DNA from 2 places in the Thalassobacterium maritimum genome. Region 2 is predicted to be linked to the other one. Evidence: riboswitches for the same ligand, from Rfam matches in the RefSeq annotation. Region 2 holds a riboswitch; the other holds the start of a gene.
What was found. Region 2 has a riboswitch for thiamine pyrophosphate ahead of QEH52_RS10650 (TonB-dependent receptor). Riboswitches for the same ligand answer to the same signal wherever they lie in the genome.
Positions count from the first base shown of each region.

Region 1: linked by a shared signal. The riboswitch ahead of thiC (phosphomethylpyrimidine synthase ThiC) and the one ahead of QEH52_RS10650 (TonB-dependent receptor) in region 2 are both predicted to bind thiamine pyrophosphate.

Region 1 covers NZ_JARXHW010000009.1:5,888-9,149, reverse strand. The annotation lists gene thiC (phosphomethylpyrimidine synthase ThiC) at 1-1,815, opposite strand, end outside; TPP riboswitch at 1,881-1,995, opposite strand; gene QEH52_RS05585 (nucleoside deaminase) at 2,240-2,788, shown strand; gene nspC (carboxynorspermidine decarboxylase) at 2,856-3,262, shown strand, end outside.
Region 2 covers NZ_JARXHW010000022.1:33,938-37,199, reverse strand. The annotation lists gene QEH52_RS10650 (TonB-dependent receptor) at 1-1,926, opposite strand, end outside; TPP riboswitch at 1,993-2,106, opposite strand; gene QEH52_RS10645 (DUF779 domain-containing protein) at 2,252-2,599, opposite strand; gene QEH52_RS10640 (aldehyde dehydrogenase family protein) at 2,602-3,262, opposite strand, start outside.

The DNA of each region.
Region 1 (3,262 bases), on a different contig from region 2:
CACATCTTCTGTGATTTTCATCGAGCAGAAATTCGGGCCACACATCGAGCAGAAGTGCGCGGTCTTCGCCGAGTCTTGGGGCAAAGTTTCGTCGTGGAAGGACTTCGCTTTTTCCGGATCGAGTGACAGATTAAACTGATCCTCCCAGCGGAACTCGAAGCGCGCCTTCGAGAGTGCATTGTCACGGTATTGCGCGGCCGGATGCCCTTTGCCGAGGTCGGCGGCATGCGCGGCGATCTTATAGGTGATCACTCCCTCGCGCACATCGTCCTTGTTGGGCAGGCCGAGGTGCTCCTTGGGAGTCACGTAGCAAAGCATCGCGCAACCATACCAACCAATCATGGCGGCACCGATGCCGCTGGTGATGTGGTCGTAGCCCGGCGCAATATCTGTCGTGAGTGGTCCAAGTGTATAGAACGGTGCTTCATCGCACCACTCGATCTGCTTCTTCATGTTTTCCTCGATCATGTGCATCGGCACGTGCCCGGGACCTTCGTTCATGACTTGCACTCCGAATTTCCAAGCGCGTCGGGTGAGCTCACCCTGAGTTTTCAGTTCGGCAAATTGCGCCTCATCATTTGCATCTGCAATGGAGCCTGGACGCAAACCGTCGCCGATCGAAAAGGAGACATCATAGGCGGCCATGATTTCGCAAATATCATCCCAGTGAGTATAAAGGAAATTTTCTTTATGGTGCGAGAGGCACCACTTCGCCATGATCGAACCACCGCGACTCACGATGCCCGTCATACGCTTCGCAGTCATCGGCACAAACGGAAGCAGCACGGCCGCGTGAATCGTAAAGTAATCCACCCCTTGCTCGGCTTGCTCGATCAAAGTATCGCGGAAAATTTCCCAAGTCAGGTCTTCGGCCTTACCGTTGACCTTTTCCAGCGCTTGATAAATCGGGACCGTGCCGACTGGCACCGGGCAATTGCGCAAGATCCATTCCCGCGTCTGGTGAATGTTCTTACCCGTGGAAAGGTCCATCAGTGTATCGCCGCCCCACTTCACCGACCAGCGCATCTTTTCAACTTCCTCTTCGATCGACGAAGCCACAGCGGAGTTACCAATGTTGGTATTAATTTTTACCAGGAAATTCCGGCCAATAATCATCGGCTCCAGCTCGGGGTGATTCACATTACAAGGAATGATCGCGCGGCCGCGGGCCACTTCGGAGCGCACGAACTCCGGCGTAATCTCGTCGGGAATCGAAGCGCCAAAGCTTTGCCCGGGATGCTGGATATTCAGCGAATTTTGATCCGCAGATGCTGAAATTTCGGCACCCTGCTTCGCCGCCTGCAGTTTCATATTTTCACGGATCGCGATAAACTCCATCTCCGGCGTGATGATGCCCGCACGTGCATATTGCAGTTGAGTCACCACCTTGCCTGCCTTGGCGCGAATCGGACGGTGGCGCGTATTGTCGAATTCGATCAACTTGCGTTGGCCATCCTTCATACGAGCCCCCGCCTTATGCACCTCAGAGAGATAGCCATCATCCTGCGGTTTCACCTCGCGGCCCTCATATTCCTCCACGTCGCCGCGCTCCCGAATCCACGCCTCCCGCATGCGCGGCAGGCCCTGAGTCACATCACCATGGTAGCTGGCGTCGCCCCATGGGCCCGCAGTATCATAGACGCGCACCGGATCATTGGGCAATTCGCCAGCGCCATTCGGTAGAATTGTTGGCGAGAGTTTAATCTCACGCATGGGCACCTTCAGGTCAGGACGCGAGCCAGTGATATAAACACGCTCGGAATTCGGGAACAAGGTATGGCTCGAAGTAGTTTCGTTAATGGAATTTTCTGGCATAATTTAAGTGAGTCACGATCCGCCTCACACTGCCTCGAAAAAATCCCGCCCAACAGCCCCAGAGGTCCATTCGACTCGATAATCCCTACGGCGGTGTTAACACGCATCAGGTTCAAAGGATCTACGGGTGGAGCGCACCCAAATCTCAGCTCCACGCCTGGAGCTCTCCTATATCTAAGACCTCCACGCGTAATACATCCTCCACCGAATGCAAATTAAAAAATCGCATTAAGTGCGCGATGACGTGCCCCCAAACAGTGTGCCCATCCCAGCGATACGGCATGGCGGTTGCTAGGGGTCCTGCATGCATAAAATTCTAATGATACTCAGCAGCACGCTGCTTGCTCTGACGATTGGACATAGTGAAAGCACCCAAACCATCTCCGGAAGGGGCGCTAACAGCGACACAACAGCGAAACAAATTATGGCTCTACCAGACGATCCTGCCACCACTACCGCCGACCGCGAATTAATGAGCTATGCCTATGCACTCGCTGAGCGTGCGGTCGAACATGGCAACCACCCCTTTAGTGCACTACTCGTCAAAGACGGAGAAATCATCTTTGAATTTGAGAATGCGGTCTACACCCTGCAGGACGTCACTCAGCACGCGGAAACCGGACTGATCAGTCAGGCCACGCGACAATTCGATCGCGCGACACTGGCGGCCAGCACCCTCTACGCCAGCACGGAGCCCTGCATTATGTGCTGCGGAGCGATACGCTGGGCAGGCATCCGTAAGGTAGTCTATGGCACCACTTCTTCTAAACTCACTGAGGTGATTCGCCAGATCTATCCCGCTGCCGCCAAGAACCCGCTGCCGGAAAGTCCTCTCGCAATCCGGGAAATTTTCCAACGCACCGAGCCGGGAGTTCAGGTCTATGGGCCTCTAATGGAAGCCGAAGGCATTGCCATCCACGCAAAGTACTGGGGAGAAGACCCCGTGCTACGATCGATCCTTGGCAATCAATAATCTTCGATCTAAAAATCTCAAAATCAAATCTTGGTCATCGGAGCGAAAACACTCAGATTCTCAAGCTATGGCTCAAGATCCCACTCCTCCATTAAGCGAGTCCAGTCTCGCAGCGCTGGCTTCCATTCCTTTCGACGAGGCTCCCTCGCCGGGCTATGTCGTGCATCTGGATCAACTGGAGAAGAACTGCCAGCTCCTGCAATCCGTCTCTGAGCGCTCCGGCGCCAAGGTGCTACTGGCCCTCAAAGGCTTTGCCTGCTTTAGCACCTTTCCACTGATTCGCAAATATTTGAGCGGCACCACTTCCAGTGGCCTACATGAAGCCTTACTTGCGCAGGAATCTTTTGGCCCCGAAGTGCATGTCTACTCGGCCGCCTATAAGCCGGAGGAAATTCAAAAGCTCAGCCGCTTCGCTCACAGCCTGGTTTTCAACTCTGCGGGACAACTGGCCAAAGGCCTCAGCGCGCTGGAAGG
Region 2 (3,262 bases):
TGTAGCATTAACGACTGCAAACGCATTACGCTTTTCTGTATGGCTGTTCGATTCATAATATTCGTCGCTGCCTACTAGTTCAATACTTCCGAATAAGGCTTCAGCTGAATTGTAATCTAAGCGAGCGCTATATGTGAAGTGAGGAGCATTTGCCACATCGCGCGAACTGACACTAACTCCTCCAGCGTTATATGTACTGCGCTCTGCCTCAAGTAGACCTAAAGTAGTACTCAAACTCCAATTCTCAGCGAAATACCAAGTTGCGTCACCTTCGAGTCCCCAATGCTTGGCAGTGTCTCCATTCGTTGTTACGTAATCAAAGAAGCTACCGGCTCCCTCCGAATCTCGGAACTGAGGGTCTTCGCGATATATATAGAAGAGAGTTACACTGGTGTCGACGGCGTTGTCGAAGAGACGAGCACGTAGTCCCGTTTCAACTGTCCAGAGTGTTTCGTTTTCGTATGTAATATTTGTTAAGCCCGTGAAGTTTGGTGTGCTGGCTCCACCTGCCTTGTATCCACGGCCTAGAGCAATATGAGCTTGCATGGCTTGCGATAAATCGTGCTCAAGTGTGATGTTTCCACCCCAAAGTGTTTCAGAGCTATCAAGCTCGTAATCAAAGGGGACTACGGGGGCCCACATGGCGTCAGGACCTATGCCATCTGCTGCAACTTCAACTGAGTAATGCTCGACGCGTAATTGAAGCGTGAGACGTGTAGTATTATTAAACTCATGAGTAGCTTGTCCGAAGAGTGCGAGTGTTTCAGAATTAAAGTCAGTGTTCCAAAGATACCCACTAGTTGTCCATGCGGCATTAGAGTCTTCGTTCAGGGATTGTCCGTAAACGCCAATTGTCCAGCGGTCGATCATGCCTAGGGCATTTGTCTGTGCCTTGGAATTTAGGCTGATTTCTTGGCTAAATACATTTCGAGAGCGGTCTAAGCTTAAAAAATCAGTGTATACGTAGAGTGGGTCCGTTGGGTTTGACCAGTCGCCGTCGTAGCTATAGGTGGAATTTGTTTTGGTGAAACTAGTGACGCCAATAATGTCAATTTCATCAAGGCCACTCCATCTCGTACGAAGGCTGGTGCCCATGCTCTCCTGTTCGTCGCGGCCTGGCTCGTCAGAGTATACTTGAGTGCGGTCGTTCGTAAGCGAGAATTCATCGAAGCCGTTGTCAGCATTTGCATAGAAGAAATTTGTGTCGAATTGCCAATCTTGATTGGCGAGCCAGCGGACTTTTAGACGTGTTGTCAGTTCGTCACGTCCGTTGCTGTCGTCTTTGTTTAGAAATTTATTCTCGCGAAAGCCATCTTGTTCCAATTGATGCACGGAAAGACGGAAAGTCAGTTGTTCGGGATTTGATTCGATGATTGGACCGCCCACAGCGATGCCGCCTGAACGAAGATTGTCATTCCCGACAGTGGCTTCGACTTGGCCTGTCCAATAGGAAGTGGGCTCGTTGCTGACTATACGAACGACGCCCCCCGCTGCATTGGCACCGAAAGCACCAGCTTGTGGGCCGCGTAGCACCTCAACTTGTTGCACGTCGAAAAGATTACCAACCGTGCCGACGCCTGTTAAGTCTAGGTCGTCAATTAAGAAACGCACTGAAGAATCAGGGGTCTCGCCTTCATACTGTGAGTTTTCGCCGATACCACGGATCTGAATATAACGAGGGCGGGAACTGCCGCCGGTCCAAGTTAGATTGGGGATGGCATTGATCACATCCTCGAAGTGCTGAACGCCATTATTTTCGAGAGCGGCTTGGTCGAGGACGGTGACGCTGGCAGTGGTGTTCTGGATGTCAGACTCCCAGAGTTCGCCAGTCACGACGGTGGTGGGCAGCATTTGGATGTCGTTTTCTTGTGCGAAAGCGACGCTGCTGATACTTATTAGCGCGATGGCGCTGATGTGTTGTTTCATGTTGGATCTCAATGTTAGTGTTGTTGAGATCCGGCCTTGGGCGATTGAAGGTGAACCGCCGAAAGGAGGGCGATCCATTCCTTTTCCTACGCCGGTGTCAACCGGATCAGGTTCAAAGGGATCGCTTACGCCATATTCGAAAGCATCTCAGACCATGTCAGGTCACCCCTAAGGAAGGTCGCTAGACAAACGGGCCTCGCGCATCCTTGTCAAGAGCTACCTTTTTCACCTACTGGGCTGCAACAGGAGACAACGGCTCTCGCCGTCGTTCTACATCGGAGGGATGCGTTTTTGAGCGGAATTATTAAATGCAGGCCCGAGGGGTTTACTTTGCAGGGGCATCTTTTGTTAGGAGTTCCGAGCGCATTAGAAAGCGTACGCCGAGTGGGATCTCTAAAGAGAAACTGGCGCCTCGGCCTGCTGTGACATCGATGGTAATTGCGGAGTTTTTATAATATTTATATGTGTCGGCGGCGATGTAAAAGGGACATGCTTCGATGTTGCCTATTTGTAGATCGCGTGAACCTAGTATGAAATCGCCTTCGGCGAAGCACATGGGCGCGGAGCCGTCGCAGCAGCCACCGCTTAGATGGAACATCAGTGGTCCGTGCGTTACTTTGAGCTGACGCACGATCTCTGCAGCGGCTTTTGTAATCTGAACTTGTTCAGGCATTCTTAGAAAAAACCGAGGGCGTCTTTGCTGTAGGAAGTCAGTACGTTCTTCGTGTGACGGTAGTGGTTGAGCATCATTTTATGATTTTCGCGTCCAATTCCAGATTTTTTATAACCACCAAAGGAGGCATGGGCGGGGTAATCGTGGTAGCAGTTACACCAGACTCGGCCTGCTTGGATGCCCCGTGAGAATTTTTGCATTTGGTGCACATCGCGCGTCCATACTCCAGCACCCAGGCCGTAAAGGGTGTCGTTGGCAATTTGCAGTGCTTCGTCTTCATCTTTAAAGGTCGTGACGCTGACCACAGGACCGAAGATCTCTTCTTGGAAGATACGCATATTGTTCGTTCCTTTAAAGACCGTAGGTTGTATGTAGTGGCCGGATGCATACGAAGGATTCTCAAAAGCCGCTCCACCTAGCAGCACTTCAGCACCTTCTTTTTTACCAATATCGATGTAGCTGAGGATTTTTTCGTATTGGTCGTGAGATGCCTGTGCGCCCATCATTGTGGAGTCGTCTAGCGGGTCGCCCATTTTGATGGCTTTAACGCGCTCGATACATTTGCTCATGAATTCTTCATAGATGTCTTCGTGTATGAGTGCGCGTGAAGGGCAAGTGCATACCTCTCCTTGGTTTAGGGCAAATAGAACAAAGCCTTCGATC